Regions from separate parts of the Sphingomonas sp. Sph1(2015) genome, predicted to be linked through region 3. Evidence: riboswitches for the same ligand, from Rfam matches in the RefSeq annotation. Region 3 holds a riboswitch; each other region holds the start of a gene.
The links. Region 3 has a riboswitch for cobalamin ahead of cobW (cobalamin biosynthesis protein CobW). Riboswitches for the same ligand answer to the same signal wherever they lie in the genome.

Region 1: linked by a shared signal. The riboswitch ahead of BSZ14_RS18080 (DUF1636 domain-containing protein) and the one ahead of cobW (cobalamin biosynthesis protein CobW) in region 3 are both predicted to bind cobalamin.
Region 2: linked by a shared signal. The riboswitch ahead of BSZ14_RS06175 (TonB-dependent receptor) and the one ahead of cobW (cobalamin biosynthesis protein CobW) in region 3 are both predicted to bind cobalamin.

Annotation. Positions count from the first base shown of each region.
Region 1 covers NZ_MQUI01000077.1:3,380-9,281, forward strand. The annotation lists gene BSZ14_RS18060 (cobyric acid synthase) at 1-1,345, shown strand, start outside; gene cobS (adenosylcobinamide-GDP ribazoletransferase) at 1,330-2,046, opposite strand; gene BSZ14_RS18070 (histidine phosphatase family protein) at 2,043-2,600, opposite strand; gene cobT (nicotinate-nucleotide--dimethylbenzimidazole phosphoribosyltransferase) at 2,597-3,607, opposite strand; gene BSZ14_RS18080 (DUF1636 domain-containing protein) at 3,604-4,011, opposite strand; cobalamin riboswitch at 4,102-4,286, opposite strand; gene fumC (class II fumarate hydratase) at 4,389-5,789, shown strand.
Region 2 covers NZ_MQUI01000010.1:8,898-14,799, forward strand. The annotation lists gene BSZ14_RS06145 (CsbD family protein) at 1-117, shown strand, start outside; gene BSZ14_RS06150 (PAS domain S-box protein) at 129-1,637, shown strand; gene BSZ14_RS06155 (hypothetical protein) at 1,634-1,816, shown strand; gene BSZ14_RS06160 (hypothetical protein) at 1,819-2,700, shown strand; gene BSZ14_RS06165 (entericidin A/B family lipoprotein) at 2,764-2,910, shown strand; gene BSZ14_RS06170 (hypothetical protein) at 3,011-3,349, opposite strand; cobalamin riboswitch at 3,438-3,661, shown strand; gene BSZ14_RS06175 (TonB-dependent receptor) at 3,893-5,902, shown strand, end outside.
Region 3 covers NZ_MQUI01000056.1:6,360-12,261, forward strand. The annotation lists gene BSZ14_RS16515 (HoxN/HupN/NixA family nickel/cobalt transporter) at 1-750, shown strand, start outside; cobalamin riboswitch at 773-972, shown strand; gene cobW (cobalamin biosynthesis protein CobW) at 1,151-2,188, shown strand; gene cobN (cobaltochelatase subunit CobN) at 2,194-5,574, shown strand; gene BSZ14_RS16530 (cobalamin biosynthesis protein CobG) at 5,571-5,902, shown strand, end outside.

The DNA.
Region 1 (5,902 bases), on a different contig from region 3:
GCCGCAGAATATGAGCAACAATGCCGCCGCCACGCCCGATGGCGGCGAAATCGGCCGGGCGCAGGCGACCCAGGCGATGGCGGCGCGGGTGACGCCGCATGTCGACATGAATCCGGTGCTGCTGAAGCCGCAGGGGGACCGCACCTCGCAACTGATCGTGCGGGGGCAGGTGCGGGGGATGCTGCCCGCGTCGAAATGGCGCGAGGGGCGGATCGGGCTGCTGCCCGAGGTGGTCGACTGCTATCGTCGGTTGGAGGCGCAGTGCGACCTCGTGATCGTCGAGGGCGCCGGGTCGCCCGCCGAGGTCAATCTGCGCAGCGGCGATATCGCCAATATGGGCTTTGCCCGTGCGGCGAACGTGCCGGTGGTGCTGGCGGGGGATATCGACCGGGGCGGGGTGATCGCCTCGCTGGTCGGCACCAAGGCGGTCATAGACCCGGCGGACGCCGCGATGATCCGGGGCTTTCTGGTCAACAAGTTTCGCGGCGACCCCGCGCTGTTCGCCGACGGCATGGCAACGATTGCCGAGCATACCGGCTGGCACTCGCTGGGGCTGATCCCGTGGCTGGCCGATGCCGCGCGCTTGCCCAGCGAGGACGCGGTGGTGCTGGAACGCGGGCGCGCCGGTATGGGCGGGCGGGTCGTCATCGCCTGTCCGATCACGCCGCGCATCGCCAATTTCGACGATCTCGATCCGCTGCGCCTGGAGCCGCAGGTTGATCTGGTCATGGTCCGCCCCGGCGAGCCGATCCCCGATGCCGCGATGATCGTGCTGGCGGGATCGAAGGCGACCATCGCCGACCTGGCCTTTATCCGCGTACAGGGCTGGGACATCGACATCGCCGCGCATGTCCGGCGCGGGCGGCCGGTGCTGGGCTTGTGCGGCGGATACCAGATGCTGGGCCGCTCGGTCGCCGACCCGGACGGGATCGAGGGGCCTGCCGGGACGGTCGCGGGACTGGGGCTGCTCGACGTGGAGACCGTGCTGACCGGCGAGAAGACCGTGCGGCCGGTGACGGGCGAGGCGCTGGGTGCGCCGTTCTCGGGCTATGAAATCCATCTCGGGCGGACCAGCGGCCCCGATACCGCGCGGCCGGTAGGGTATCTCGCCAATGGCCGGGCGGAGGGGGCGATCCGCGCCGACGGGCTGGTCGCGGGCAGCTATGTCCACGGCCTGCTGGGCGAGGCGGGACAGCGCGCGGCATGGCTGGCCCGGATCGGCGTGGCGGGGCAGGGGCCGGATCACCGGACCGATGTCGATGCCGCGCTCGACGCCATCGCCGCCGTGCTGGAGGCGCATGTCGATTGCGACGCGCTGCTGCGGATCGCTCAGGGCAGGGCGTAAAGGACGGCGGCGAGGAGCAGCGCGGTTTCGGTCAGTTCGATGCCTGCGCCATGCACGTCGCCGGTCACCCCGCCCAGCTTGCGCCGGAACCAGAGCGTCAGGGCCATGAGGACGATCGGCGCGACCGCCACCGGCGGATAGAGCAGGCCCAGCACGAGCGCGGCGAATATCCAGCCGATCATGTCGACCGGCCGGACCGCCTTGGCTACCATCGCCCCCAATCCGCCGGGCTTCAGCGGCGGCAGCATCCGCGCCCAGACCAAAGGTCCGATCCGTGCGGCGGCCGGGATCAGCGCGATCCACGGCCAGCCCTCGGGCGGCACGCGGTGGAGCAGCACCAGCTTGGCGGTCAACTGCATTGCCAGCGCGACCACGCCGAAACTCCCGATATGCGGATCGGCCATCACCGCCAGCAGCCGCGACCGATCGCCATGCGCCGCGCCCAGCCCGTCGGACAGGTCGGCCAGCCCGTCCAGATGCAGCGCTCCCGTCGCCCAGACCCAGGCGACCAGTGCCGCCAGCGCGCCCGTCCACGGGTCGACCAGCGCGCCCAGCCAGCCCGCCCCGGCCACGATCACCCCGATGACCAGCCCCGCAACCGGGTAGAGCCGGATGGCCTGCGCAAAATTCGCTTCGTCCGCCTCGACGCGCGGCATGGGCAGTCGGGTGAGGAAGCCCAGCGCGACGATCAGCGCCTTCATGCCGTCACCAGCCCCGTCACCTGCGCGCTGCGGGGCGCACCGTCCCACACCTCCAGCGTGACCAGCGCCGCATAGGGCAGCGCGAACGACCAGCACGCACGCAGATCGAACCCGCACAGCACATGCAGGGCCGCGCGGATCGCGCCGCCATGGGTGACGACCAGTGTCGGCTCGGGCGGCAGGTCGGCAATGGCCGCCCGCACCCGGGCAACCAGATTGGACCAACGCTCACCACCCGGCGGGGGCGCGGTATCGGGATCGTCCCAGAAGCGGGCCAGCGCCTTCGGGGCGATCTCGGCCGCCGCCAGTCCGTCCCAGTCCCCGAAATCCAGCTCCCGCCAGCGCGGATCGATCTCGGTCGGACCGATTGCCTCGGCACAGGCCCGCGCGCGCGACAGGTCGGAGGCTATGCGGCGGGTGACGTCCAGCCCGCCCGCCCGCGCGACACAGGCTGCGATGCCCCCGGGCGTGGCGGGGCTGTCGGTTCGCCCGAGCATCCGCCCCGTCAGTTCGGGCTCGCCGTGACGCAGCAGATGGAGACGAAAGCCGGTCACGCGCCCGAGATGCCCGCCTCGGCAAAGGTCGCCATGCCGTCATGCGCCGCGATGGCTGCACGGATGACCTGCACCGCCACCGCCGCGCCGCTCGCCTCGCCCAGCCGCATGGCGAGCGACAGGATCGGCTCGAGTCCCAGCCGCGCGAGCAGCAGGACATGGCCCGGCTCGGCCGAGCAATGGCCCGACAGGCAATGCGCGCTGATCGCCGGATTGGCATGGGCCAGCGGTGCGATGGCGGCGGTGCCGATAAAGCCGTCGAGCACCACCGGGATCCGCTTGTGGCGTGCGGCCAGCACCGCGCCCGCCATGCCTGCGATCTCGCGCCCGCCCAGACGGCGCAGGATCTCGAAGGCGCTGGTCAGATGCTCCCGGTGCAGTGCGAGTCCCTCGGCCACCACCCAGGCCTTGCGCTGAACGCCCTCGGCATCGATGCCGGTGCCCGGCCCGACCCACAAGGCGGGTGCTCCCCCGAAACTGGCGGCGGCCAGCGCGGCGGCGGCGGTGCTGTTGCCGATTCCCATCTCGCCCAGCACGAGCAGGTCGGCATCACCCACCGCCTCGGCACCGGCGGACAGCGCGGCCAGGCATTCCTCCTCGGTCATGGCGGGCGCGGCGGTGAAGTCGGCGGTCGGTCGGTCGAGGTCGAGCGGCACCACGGCCAGTTCCAGCCCCGCCGCCGCCGCCAGTGCGTTGATCGCGGCCCCCCCGGCGGCGAAATTGGCGACCATCTGCACCGTCACCTCAGCCGGAAAGGCGCTGACGCCGCGCGCGGTGACGCCGTGATTCCCTGCGAAGATGACCGCACGGCCGCGCTCGATCCGGGGCCGCTCGACGCCCTGCCATCCGGCGAGGAAGATCGCGATGTCCTCCAGGCGGCCCAGCGAGCCCGGCGGCTTGGTCAACTGCCCCTGCCGCGCGGTCGCGGCGGCGCGTGCCTGGTCGTCGGGCTGGGGCAGGGTGGCGAGCGCGGTCTCGAACGCGGCGATGGTGGGGAAGTCGCTCATTCGACGACATATCCTTCGGGGGGCGTGCGGGTCAGGAAATGGCCTTTCACCCCTTGCGGCCATTGCTTGTAGGGCACCTGTCCCCAGTCGCTGTCGGCATAGGCGCGGGCATAGTCCAATATGGCGCGCGCGGCGTCGTCATCGGGGGTGAACTTCCCCATGACGTATCCGACCTTGCCGGGGCAGCGTAAGTGGACGGTACAGAAGGACTGGCAGGCGAAGAGGCAGGGCATCTCCTCGACCGCGACATCCGCATAGGCGGGGTCGGAGGCCTGCACCCGGCGCAGCGCCTCGACCAGCAGCGCGCCGCCGCGCTGGCCGTCTTCGTTCTCGCGCACCTCGTCGGACAGGCGGCAGGTGTTGCAGGCGACCACGGCGGGGCCGTTCGCGGCGGGCTTCAGCATGAAATCGGCTTGTACATCGGGCAAGTCTCCAAAGGCGCTGTCGCCGCGCGAGGGGAAAGCCCCGTTTCGTCCGGTACACCCTGACCAGCCGAAGGACGACCGCGACGGGCAGGTCTCATGGCTCGCGGGTCGGGGCCGGTCCGCCGCCTTCTCGGGCATTACCCCAATGGCGTCGTGGCGGGCGGCTCGCCGCTTACAGTTGCAGGGGCAGCCGGGGTGTCGCACCCCATTCCCTTTTCATCCTCTTTCGAGGAACCTGTCGCGAGGGCGGCGATAGGCGGGTGGGGGGCGGGTGGCAAGCATTCTGCCCTCCTCTGTCGACGACATGACGACTATGTAACGGGGAACCCCTGACCCCATCGGTGAGTCCCTGTCGCATGACCCAGAACGCCACCACCCGCACCGAAATCGACTCGATCGGCCCGATCGAAGTCCCCGCCAGCGCCTATTGGGGCGCACAGACCGAGCGCAGCCTGGAGAATTTCCCGTTCGGGCCACGCGAGCAGATGCCGATCGGCATCGTCCATGCGCTGGCCATCGTGAAGAAGGCGGCGGCGCGGATCAATCGCGGCCATGGCCTGGCGGCGGACAAGGCCGATGCGATCGAGGCGGCGGCGCAGGAGGTGATCGACGGGCGGCATGACGACCAGTTCCCGCTGGTCATCTGGCAGACCGGATCGGGCACCCAGTCCAACATGAACGCCAATGAGGTGATCGCGGGCCGCGCCAACGAGATGCTGGCGGGTGAGCGCGGCGGCAAGTCGCCGGTCCACCCCAATGACGATGTCAATCGCGGCCAGTCGTCCAACGACACCTTCCCGACCGCGCTGCATGTCGCCGCCGCGATTGCCGTGACGAAGCAGCTTTTCCCCGCGCTCGACCGGCTCCACGCCGCGCTGGAGGCCAAGGCGAAGGAGTGGGACTCCATCGTGAAGATCGGCCGCACCCATTTGCAGGACGCGACGCCGCTGACCCTGGGCCAGGAATTCTCGGGCTATGTGCAACAGCTCTCCAATGCCCGCGACCGGATCGAGGGGACGCTCCACCGCAATATCCTGCCGCTGGCGCAGGGGGGCACGGCGGTCGGGACCGGACTGAACGCGCCGAACGGCTTTGCCGAGGCGATCGCGGCGGAGATCGCCGAGGCGACCGGCCTCGACTTCGTGACCGCGCCCAACAAGTTCGAGGCGCTGGCGAGTAATGACGGGCTGGTCGACCTGCATGGCACGCTGAACGTGCTGGCGGTGGCGCTGACCAAGATCGCCAACGACATCCGCCTGCTGGGCTCCGGCCCGCGCTCGGGGCTGGGCGAGCTGGAACTGCCTGCCAACGAGCCGGGCAGCTCGATCATGCCGGGCAAGGTCAACCCGACCCAGTGCGAGATGCTGACCATGGTCGCCGCACAGGTCATCGGCAACAATGCCGCAGTCACGGTCGGCGGCCTGCAGGGCCATCTGGAGCTGAACGTCTTCAAGCCGCTGATCGGCGCGAACGTGCTGCGCTCGATCCATTTGCTGGCGGTCGGCATGGAGAGCTTTGCCGAGCGCACGGTCGAGGGGATGACGGTCAATCGCGACCGGATCACCGATTTGCTCGACCGCTCGCTGATGCTGGTGACGGCGCTGGCGCCCGAGATCGGGTACGACAACGCCGCCAGGATCGCGAAGCACGCGCATCAGAAGGGGCAGACGCTGAAGGAGGCCGGGCTGGAACTGGGGCTGGTCGACGAGGCGACCTTCGACCGGGTGGTGCGGCCGGAGTTGATGCTGGGGCGGTGAGATTGGGGTTAAGCCTGTTTACCCCCGCTCCGTTCAGCCTGAGCGAAGTCGAAGGCCAAGGGGATGCATCAGCCAAGCCGCGATAGCGGGGCGTGCGCTTCGACTTCGCTCAG
Region 2 (5,902 bases), on a different contig from region 3:
GAAAAGGCCGTGGATGCGGTGCGCGCCAATAACGGCAATAACGGCGTGGTCTGGGCCATCGCCGCGGCGCTGGGCGGCTATGCGCTCGCCGCGCTGATCCACGGACGCCGGGACTAAGGGCTGGCGCCTTGGCCCCCTCGCTCGCCACCCTGCGGGACACCGTCGACCTCCGGCACCTGCGACAGATCGTCGCGGGGCTGGACGAGGGGGTGATCCTGGTCGATCCCGACCAGAGCCTGCTCTGGGCGAACGATGCCGCGCTGGCGATGCACGGGGTCGAGCGCCTGGAGCAGCTGGGCCGCACGGTGGACGAGTATCGCAGCCGCTTCCGCCTGCGCTACCGCAACAACCACCGGCTGGAGGCCGACGACTATCCGGTCGAGCGGGTCGCGGCGGGCGAGTCCTTTTCCGAGGTCGTGGTCGAGGTCGCGGTCGAGGGCGAGAAGGACCCGCGCTGGGTCCATCAGGTGCGCAGCCTGGTCCTGAACGATCGCGATGACGGCGAGCCGACCTGCGTCGTCCTGGTCATTCAGGACGTCACCGCCCGCTATGAGGCGGAGGACCGGTTCGAACAGTCGTTCAATGCCAACCCGGCGCCTGCGATCATCTGTCGCCTGGCCGATCTGCGCTTCGTCAAGGTCAACCAGGGCTTTGTAGAGATGACAGGCTATGCCCGCGATCAGATATTGTGCCGCACCGTCTATGACATCGACGTGCTGCGCGGGGCCGAGCGGCAGGAACTGGCGAAGGAGCGTCTGGCCGAGGGGCGGACGATTCCGCAGATGGAGGCGGAACTGGCGCTGCCGGGCGGCGGGACCAAGCTGGTCATCGTGGCGGGCCAGCCGATCGACATGGGCGACGAGCCCTGCATGTTGTTCACCTTCGCCGATCTGGAGCCGCGCCGAAAGGCCGAGTCGGCGCTGCGCCATAGCGAGGAGCGGTTCACCCGCACCTTCCAGATGGCGCCGGTGCCGATGGCGATCGGCGCGCGCGACGGCCATGTGCTGTGCGAGGTCAATGCCAGCTTCGCCGAACTGACCGGATATGGCACGACCGAGATCATCGGGCGCTCGCTGGCGGATGTCGGGCTGTGGGCGAACGACGCGGCCCAGGTCGAGATCGAAGCGGCGATCGACGATGGCCGCGACCTGCGCGGGGTCGAGGCGCGGATCGTCGCCAAGGACGGCGGGTGCAGCGACTGTCTGGTGTCGACCGAGCTGATCACGCTGGGCGGCGATACCTGCGTCCTCTGGGCATTTCAGGACATCACCCAGCGCAAGGCGACCGAGCTGGAGCTGGTCGAGGCGATCGACGCGGTGATGAAGGATACCAGCTGGTTCAGCCGGTCGATCATGGACAAGCTGGCCCGGTTGCGCGCGCCGCAGGACGAACTGGGCGGCGCGAGCCTGGACGACCTGACCGCACGCGAGCGCGAGGTGCTGGGCCTGATCTGCCGGGGCATGGACGACAAGAGCATCGCGCGGGCGTTGGGCGTGTCGGGCAATACCGTGCGCAACCATGTCGCGCGCATCTACGCCAAGATCAGCGTGAACCGCCGTACCGCCGCCGCCGCCTGGGCGCATGCCCGCGGCTTCGATGGCGAGGGTGTGCTGGGGCGACGGGAGATGCCGTCATGACGGACAAGACTTTCAAGGATCCGGTCGATCGCGTGCGTCACGCCAAGGGTGCGGCACGCGAGACGATCGGGAAGCTGATCGGCGACGACACCGCCATCAGTCAGGGGCGCAAGGAACAGGAGGCGGCGGCCCGGCCCAAAACGGCCGGTCCCGCCCAAGAACCGAAAGAACAGGAGTGAATATGGCTACGCATGTAACGCCCGGCTATGCGCCGGTGGAAGAGGGGGCGATCGTCCGCGGGACCCGTCGCATTTCGTGGGGCGCGATCTTTGCCGGTGTGGTGATCGCCGTCGCGGTCCAGCTGGTGATGGGCATTCTTGGCACCGGCATCGGCCTGTCGATGGTCGATCCGGTCCAGGGTTCGACGCCTGGCGCGGCGGGCTTCGGCATCGGCGCGGGAATCTACTGGCTGATCACCACGATCGTCGCGCTGGGCGCGGGCGGCTATGCCGCGGCGCGCATGTCGGGCGTGACCGAGAAGTTCGACGCGCTGGTCCATGGGCTGGTCGTGTGGGGCGTCACGCTGATCCTGACTCTGTATCTGCTGACCTCGGCGGTCGGCGGGATCATCGGTGGTGCGTTCCGTACCCTGGGTTCGGTCGCGGGGGCCGCCGGTTCGACCGTGGGCGCCGCTGCTCCCAAGGTGGCGCAGGTTGCCGGTGTCGATGAAACCGACGTGCGTGCCGAGGCCGCCAAGTATCTGACCGACACGCCCGCCGATCCGGCGCAGATGACCCCGGAACAGGCGCAGAAGGAAATCGCCAAGCAACTGCCCGCCATGGCGCGTGGTGGTGCGGATGGCGCACGGGCCGAATCGCGCGTGGTCGACATCGTCGCCGCGCAGCGCAAGATCAGCCGTGACCAGGCCCAGGCCCAGGTGAATCAGGCCAAGGCCGATTTCGTCCAGACCAAGAACGAAGCCGTCGCCCAGGCCAAGCAGGCCGCCGATGCCGCCGCCGGGGCCGGTGCGAAGACCTCGTTCATCCTGGTGCTTGCGCTGCTGATCGGTGCCGGTGCCTCCGCCTTTGGTGCAACGGCGGCCAGCCGCCGTCGTCTGCGCTGAGTGCCCGCGGCGGGCCAGCGTATCAGGCCCGCCGCCCCCCCTTTTTTGGAAGAGGAGATCGTCATGACCAGGAAGATCGCTCTGGGTGCTACCCTGTTCGCCGTGCTGACCCTGTCGGCCTGCAACACCGTGAACGGCGCGGGCCGCGACCTGCGCTCGGCCGGTGCGGCCGTGTCCGACGCCTCGGGCCAGGACAAGCCGAAGAAGTAACGGGACCGGGCAGGGGCGTGAGTCCCTGCCAATCCTCCCCGGAACGGGGAGGGGGACCATGCGAAGCATGGTGGAGGGGGCGTGCCGCGAGGTGCGCCCTTTACCGCATCCCCCCTCCACCACCGCTGCGCGGCGGTCCCCCTCCCCGTACCGGGGAGGATTTTCTTTGCCCCTCCGGCGCCTCATCCGCCTCGACCAGTTCGACCACCTCGAACCGATACCCCACCCAACCCCGCTGCCGCACCGCCTGTGCCATGGCGGCATCGTTTGCCATCGCCGCCTTGCGCGACTTGGCGTGGCCCCAGAACACTTCGGTCTTGCCGCCGCCCAGATCGGCGACGATCCGCCAATAGTGGGTAAAGGGCTGCGATGTCGGGCCGATCGTCTTCACATAGCCATCGGGCATCGTCGCGATCAGATAACGGTTCCTGCGTGCCATGCCGCCGCCATAGCGCAAGGACGCCGCGACCTCATCCCGCTTGACGCCCGCTTCGACCTCGGCTTAGCGATACGACGCCGGAATGATCCGGCGATATGATCGCGCCGGTTCTCCCGACAAGGGAGATTAAAAGGGAACACGGTGAGGGGGCTTGGCTCCCCAAATCCGCGGCTGTCCCTGCAACTGTAAGCGGTGAGCGGTGATGCACGGATCGGCCTTTTCGGGCGATCCAGCCACTGGGGCAACCTGGGAAGGCGCATTCGTCCGCGATGACCCGTGAGCCAGGAGACCTGCCGGCGTCAGGTCGCTCATGCCCGGTCCAGGGGATGGTCGAGGCTAGGTCTGTTCCGACGAGCGACGCCATAAGTGGCGGAGGCGCATGGGTGGCCCTGTGGAATGCGGAAAACGGCGTGCCGCACGCTGGGCACCCGGCCGTTCGGCAACGATCGGAAGGCCTCGGCTTGTTCGCGACAAGGCGCTATGAGTAATAAAATGATATATCATAACAGATTCGGACAGGTTCCTCTGGTCCTGTGGGGTGGCGTGGCGCTTCTGCTGGGGGCGACCGAGGCAAGGGCGCAAAAGGCCGAGGAGCAGGGGGGCAATGCCACCGTGCTGGTGATCGGCACGCGGGGGAAACAGGCGCTCGACACGCCCAATGCCACCGGCAGTCGCCTGGGCCTGACACCGCTGGAGACGCCTGCGAGCATCGCTTCGCTCGATGGCGGGACGATCCGTGCGCGCGGCGACTTGTCGATCGTCGAGGCGGAGACGCGCGCGCCCGGCCTGTCTAGCGTCGCCGATCCGGGCAATGGCGGCACCGCGCTCGCCGCGCGGGGCTTTTCGGGGCAGGGATCGGTGCTGCAACTGGTCGATGGCGTGCGGCTGTTCCCGGCGGCGGGGACGATCACCTTTCCGACCGACCCCTGGATGGTCGAGCGGATCGACGTGCTGGGCGGTCCCGCCTCAGTCCTCTACGGGCAGGGCGCGCTGGGCGGCGCGGTGAATGTCGTGATGCGCGCGCCGACCGCCCAGACCCATGGCCAGGCCGAGATCGGCTATGGCGCACAGGATAGCTTTCGTGCCGCCGCCGGGCTGGGCGGGCCGCTGACCCCGACGCTCGGCTACCGTGTGGATGCCAGCTATCGCCGGTCGGACGGTTATGTCGACCGGGGCCGGTCGGAGAGTGTCGCGCTGTCGGGCACGCTGCGCTGGACGCCGACCTCGACGCTGGCGGTAACGGTTCGCGGCGATCATGGCGATCAGCGGCCCATGGCCTATTTCGGCACCCCGCTGATCGACGGGCGGCTCGATCTACGGGTGCGGGATCGCAACTATAATGTCGGCGATGGGCGGATGCGGTTCCGCGACGACCGCGCCTCGATCCGGGTGGACTGGATGCCGAGCGCCTCGGTCAGTCTGTCCAACATTGCCTATCTGCTGACCAGCGACCGTTTCTGGCGCAATCTGGAAAGCTATTGCTGGGTGGGTGCGAGTGGCGCGTGCGCGGACGGATCGACCGGCACGCCGGGGACGATCCGGCGGAGCAGCAATTACGGCATCCGTCATGACCTGACCCAATGGGGCGATCAGGCCAGCGCGACGTGGCGCACCGGGATCGCACCCGGCGTTGCCAATGCGCTGGTCGTCGGGGTGGATGCCAATCTGGTCCGCTTCACCCATGAGAACGACTTCGACTCGGTCGGACAGGTCGATGCGGTCGATCCCTTCGCCTTCGACCCCGGCCGTTTCCTGGATACGCAAGGGATCGCCCCGCGCTACCGCACCCGCACCACCGCGCTGGCGGTGTTTGCCGAGGACCGGGTGACGCTCGGCCCGAAATGGTCGGTGGTCGGCGGCGTGCGCTATGAGGTGGATAATGTCCGTCGCTGGACCGTCGCCACGCCCGACCGCTTCGTGCTGGAAAAGACCTTCCGCAACGCGACGTGGCGTGCGGGGCTGGTCTATCAGCCGGTGCCGACCCTGTCGTTCTATGCCCAATATGCCACCGGCGTCGATCCGCTGGGCACCCTGACCACCGTGTCGACCGGGCAGGTGCAGTTCAGCAATGCGCGCGGCCATCAGGTCGAGGCGGGGGCGAAATGGCTTTTCGCGAACGGCCACGGCACCGCGACGCTGGCGGCGTACCGCATCGTCAAGACGGGGCTGCTCGCCCAACGTACGCTGTCGAGCCCGGTCGAGCAGGTCGGCCAGCGCTCCTCCCAAGGCGTGGAGGCTGCGGTGACGTTCGATCTGCCGCAGGGCTTCGGGATCGATGCCAACGGCACGCTGCTGGATGCGCGGTTCGACGATTTCCGCTCCGGCGGCGTCGATTATACCGGCCGGACTCCGCCCAACGTGCCCGAGGCGCTGGCCAATCTCTGGCTGCGCTGGGATGCCTCGGCGAAGGTGCAGGCGCGCGCCGGGCTGCGTTATGTCGGGCGACGCTTCTCCGACAATGGAGAGGCATTCCGCATTCCCGGTTATGCGACGGTGGACACGAGCCTGTCCTATGCCCTGACGCCACATCTGGCGGTCGATGTGCGCGTCTAT
Region 3 (5,902 bases):
GCGCTGGCGGCGAGCACCCTGTCCGACTTCGAGGCGTTCGGGCAGAGCGGCGGGACGATCGCCACCATCGTCTCGGCCAGCTTCCTGTTCGCCATCGCGATCATGAACCTGATCATCCTGCGCGATGTCTGGACCCGCTTCCGCCGCGTCGCGCGCGGCGAGCCGATGGCCGAGGCGGATGCGGATATGCTGTTTTCGGGGCAGGGACCTTTGTCCCGCCTGTTCCGGCCGCTGTTCCGGCTGATCCGGCGCAGCTGGCACATGGCGCCGCTGGGCTTCCTGTTCGGGCTGGGCTTCGACACCGCGACCGAGGTCGCGATATTGGGGCTGTCGGGGTCGCACGCGGCGGACGGCGTGTCGCTGGCGACGATCCTGGTGTTCCCCGTCCTGTTCGCGGTCGGCATGGCGCTGATCGACACCGCCGATGGGCTGGTGATGCTGGGTGCCTATGAATGGGCGTTCATGCACCCGCTGCGCAAGCTCTACTACAACATGACGATCACCTTGGTCTCCGCGCTGGTCGCGCTGGTGATCGGCGGTATCCAGGCGACCGCGTTGCTGGCCGAGCGGTTCGGCTGGACGGCGGGGCCGTTCCGTTATGCGGCGGCGCTGTCCGAGCATTTCAACGTGCTGGGCTTTGCCATTGTCGGGTTGTTCGTGGTCTGCTGGGGCGCGAGTTTCCTCCTCTATCGCTGGCGCGGGTTCGCCGCGATGGAGGCGCGAATTGCAAAGCCCGGCGCGGCGGGATAAATGCCGCATATCGGGGGCGAAAGCGCCCGAAGATCGCGCCGGTGCCCGCAAGGGCTTCAAACGGGAATGGGGTGCAAATCCCCGGCTGTCCCTGCAACTGTAAGCGGCGAGCGAGCGATGCTGGTGCTCCCATGAGGGCACGGCCACTGGAGTGATCCGGGAAGGCGCATCCCTTTGCTTTGACCCGTGAGCCAGGAGACCTGCCGGCGTCATGGTCGCTCTTGCCTGGACCCAGGGGGTGGTCGGGGCACGGTTCTCCGTCGGGGAGCGACGAAGCCATGCGGCCGGGGCCGCATCGGTCGCCGATCAGCGGGGCGGACGCAACTTCGCGCCCGTCCGTCACCGCTCCGGCGATCCGCCCCGTCTCGCTTTCGCTCGTCCGGCGCGTTGGAGAAATATCATGCGTGACCTGTCCAAGGTCCCCGTCACCATCGTCACCGGCTTTCTGGGCGCGGGCAAGACCACGCTCATCAGCCACCTGATCCGCAACGCCGGGGGGCGTCGCCTGGCGGTGGTCGTCAATGAGTTCGGCACGCTGGGCGTCGATGGCGATATCCTGCAATCCTGCGCCATCCCCGACTGCCCGGCGGAGAATATCGTCGAGCTGGCCAATGGCTGCATCTGCTGCACGGTCGCCGACGACTTCATCCCCACGGTCGAAAAGCTGCTGGCGATGGAGCCGCGCCCCGATCACATCCTGATCGAGACGTCGGGGCTCGCGCTGCCCAAGCCGCTGCTGAAGGCGTTCGACTGGCCCGCCATCCGCTCGCGCATCACCGTCGACGGCGTGGTGGCGCTGGCCGATGCGGAGGCCGTCGCGGCGGGTCGCTTCGCCCCCGATCTCGACGCGGTCGAGGCCCAGCGCGCCGCCGATCCCAGCCTCGACCATGAAACGCCACTGTCGGAGGTGTTCGAGGACCAGCTGGCCTGCGCCGATATCGTCCTGCTGACCAAGGCGGACCTCGCCGGGCCGGAAGGCGTCGCCAAGGCGCGCGCCATCATCGCCACCGAGGCCCCGCGCCCGCTCCCCATGGTCGAGGCGGTCGACGGCATCGTCTCGGCCGAGATCGTGCTGGGTCTGGAGGCCGCCGCCGAGGACGACATCGCCGCGCGCCCCTCGCACCATGACGGCGCGGACGATCACGAGCATGACGATTTCGACAGCATCTCGGTGATGCTGGGCGAGGTGGACAGCCCCGAGACGATCGCCGCCCGGATCGTGACGCTGGCCGAGCAGCAGGATATCCTGCGCGTGAAGGGTTATGCCGCCGTCGCGGGCAAGCCGATGCGGCTGCTCGTCCAGGCGGTCGGTCGCCGGGTGCGCACTAGCTACGACCGTCCCTGGGGCGCGGGCGAGCCGCGCGGCACCCAGCTGGTCGTCATTGCCGAGCATGACCGGATCGACCGGCCTGCGATCGAGGCCGTACTGAAGGGCTAAGACCAGTGCATCTCGTCTTTCGCGAGAGCCATGGGCTGGAGGAACAGGCGGTTCCGCAGGATCTGGGGCAGCGCCCCGGTGACGTGGTCGTGCTGTCCTTCTCCGACAGCGACCTGAGCGCCTTTGCGGCGGGCTGGCGGGCGGGGGGATTCCCCTGGTCGCTGCGGCTCGCCAATCTGGCGGCGTTGGTCCACCCGCTGTCGGTCGACACCTATGTCGAGCAGACCCTGGTTCACGCAAAGGCGATCCTGATCCGGCTGATCGGCGGGGCGGGGTACTGGGAATACGGTCTGCGCGAGGTCGAGCGGCTGGCGCGCGAGCGGGGAATCGCGCTTGTCGTACTGGCGGCGGACGGGCGCGAGGATCGTCGGTTGATGGCGGCGTCCACCGTCGACGAGGCGGTGGTGCGGCGGTTGGGGGCGCTGTGCGACGCGGGTGGGGCCGATGCGGTGGCGATGGCTTTGGGCGAAATCGCGGCGTTGCCGTCTGTGGCTCTTGCCCCTCCCCAACCCCTCCCCCTGCCGGGAGAGGGGCTTTTCAAGCCAGCGCTTACCACAAGCACGCCCCTCCCGCAGGCGAGTTGTGGGTCGGCCATGCCCCCGGCATGGCCTGAACAATGCGGGGCATTGTTCACCCACAACTGGGATGGGGGAGGGCCCTCTCCCCAAGTGGCACTCGTCGGAGGCTGGTCCCCGGCGGGTCCGTCGTGCCCCGCCGCCGCCCTGTTGATCGCAACCCGCCCCCGCATCCTGATAACCTTCTACCGCGCCTATCTCGCCGCCGCCGACCTGGAGCCGATCGCCGCCCTCCACGCCGCGCTGAGCGAACGCGGCTTCGACCCCATCGCCCTGTTCGTCCCCTCGCTGAAAGCCGAGGGTGCAGGCCCGTGGATTGCGCGCTGGGTCGCGGCCCTCGCCCCCGCCGCGATCGTCAACGCCACCGCCTTCTCCGCACGCGGGGAGGACGACACCACCCCGCTCGACGGCGCGGGCGTGCCGGTGTTTCAGGTCGCGCTCGCCACCAGCGATCGCGAGGGCTGGGCGGGGTCGGCGCGCGGCCTGTCGCCCGCCGACTTGGCCATGCATGTCGTCCTGCCCGAGATCGACGGCCGCCTGTTCGCGGGCGTGGTCAGCTTCAAGCAACCGGGGACACGCGATCCCGATTTCGACATCGCCCTGCGCCTGCACCGCGCCGAACCCGCCCGCATCGCGGCGGTGGCGGACAAGGTGGCAGGCTGGGCAAGGCTGGCGGCGACCCCGGTGGCCGAGCGGCGGCTGGCGATCCTGCTGTCCACCTATCCGGGCAAGAACTGGCAGGCGGCGCATGCGGTCGGGCTGGACGGCTTCGCCTCGACGGCGGCGATCCTCGGCGATCTGGGCGAGGCCGGTTATGATGTGGCGTGTCCGTCCGACTTGCCCCAGACGCTGCTTGAGAATCGCGTGACTTGGCCCGTCGCGGCCTATGGCGAGGCGCTCGCCACCTTGCCAGAACCCTTGCGCGCCGACCTGCTGGAAAGCTGGGGCGCGGTCGAGGACGACCCGCTGGTCGAGGGTGACGCGTTCCATTTCCCTGCGCTGACGCTCGGCAAGGCGATCGTCGCGCTCCAGCCCGAACGCGGGCGGCGGGACGGGCGGGCCGAGGAGTATCACGACCTCTCGCGCTGCCCGCGCCATTCCTATGTCGCCTTCTATCTCTGGCTCCGCGCGCAGGGGATCGACGCGCTGGTCCATGTCGGCGCGCATGGCACGCTGGAGTGGCTGCCCGGCAAGGCGGTCGCGCTGTCCGACGCCTGTTGGCCCGAGGCGCTGACCCGCGACTGGCCGGTCCTCTATCCCTTCATCGTCAACGATCCGGGCGAGGCGGCACAGGCCAAAAGACGCATCGGCGCGGTGACGATCGGCCATGTCCCTCCGGCGCTGGTGCAGGCGCAGACCGGCGCGGGGCTGGGGCGGCTGGAGGCGCTGCTCGACGAATATGCCAATGCCGATGGCCTCGACCCCGCCCGGCGCGACCGGCTGCGCGCCAGCATCGCCGAGGAGGCGGACAGCGTCGGCCTTGGCGAGACCTTGGGGCTGGCGGGGGCGGAGGATCCGCTCACCCGGATCGACGCATTCGTGTGCGATGTGAAGGACAGCCAGTTCGGCGAAGGCCTCCATATCTTCGGGCGCGGTGAACAGGGCGCGGCGGAGCGGGCCGGGCTGCTCGCGGGTCTGGCCGGGAAGCGCGTTCCGGCGGGGCCTTCGGGGTCGCCCTATCGCGGCCGTGCCGATGTGCTGCCCACGGGGCGCAACCTCTACGCCATCGACCCGCGCGCGGTGCCGAGCCGGGCCGCGCAAGCGCAGGGCGTGAAGCTCGCCGAGGAACTGCTCCGCCGCCACATGCAGGAGGAGGGTGATTACCTTCGCACTCTGATCGTCGATCTCTGGGGCTCGGCGACGATGCGCACGGCGGGCGAGGAATTCGCCATGGCGCTGCACCTGATCGGGGTCGAGCCGGTGTGGGACCATCGCTCCGAACGGGTGACGGGGTTCGAGGTGATGCCGCTGATGCGCTTCGACCGGCCGCGCGTCGATGTGACGCTGCGCGTGTCGGGGCTGTTCCGCGATGCCTTTCCGCATCTGGTCGCGCTGTTCGGGCAGGCGGTGCGCGCGCTTGGGGCACGCGACGAAGCGGCGGCGTGGAACCCCTATGTCGGGCAGGCGGCTCCGCGCGTCTATGGCCCCGCGCCGGGTCGCTACGGCATCGGGCTGGACCCCAATGCGGGCTATGACGAGGCGGCGCGGATCGAGGCGGGGCAGAGCTGGCTCGCCGCCTCCGCCACGGCGCTCGACGATGGCGACCGGCGCGATGCGGACGGGATCGCCGCGCGGGTGGCGGGGGCGCAGGCCTTTGTCCACCTCCACGACCTGCCCGAAAGCGATCTGCTGCTCGCCGCCGACTATGCCGCGCATCAGGCGGGTTTCGCGGCGGCGCGGGCGGCGTTGGGGGAAGGAGCGGCGGCGCTCTATCATCTCGACACACGCGATCCGGCCAGCCCCAAGGCGCGGACGCTGGCCGAGGAGATCGCCCGCACCGTCCATGCCCGCGCCGCCAACCCGCGCTGGGTGGCTGGCATGATGGCGCATGGCTTTCGCGGTGCGGCGGAGATCGCCGCGACGCTCGACCATCTGGGCAGCTTCGCGCATCTGGCGGACGCGGTGCCCGCCGCGTTGATCGACCTGTATTGGGATGCGACGCTGGCTCGGGACGCGGTGCGCGACTTCATGGCGCAGGCGAACCCGGCGGCGCTGGCGGCGATGGAGGCGCGGTTCGCGGCCCTTCATAAGGCCGGGCTGTGGCGGACGCGGCGCAATTCCGTGCTCGCTATGCTGGACGGCGCGGCATGAGCGGCTTTGTCGTCAAGGGCTGGTGTCCCGATGCGTTCCGGCCGATGATGGCGGGCGACGGGTGGCTGGTCCGCGTCCGCCCGCCGCTGGCGCGTCTGACGGCGGCACAGGTGGAGGGGCTGTGCGAGGCCGCCCTGCGGCACGGCAATGGCCAGATCGACCTGACCGCGCGCGCGAATTTGCAACTGCGCGGCGTGACCGAGGCGGGTTGGCCCGCGCTGCTGGAAGAATTGCAGGGGCTGGGGCTGGTCGATCCCGATCCGGTGACGGAGGGGCGGGGCGCGATCCTCGTCAGCCCGGATTGGCGTGAGGGCGACGATACCCATGC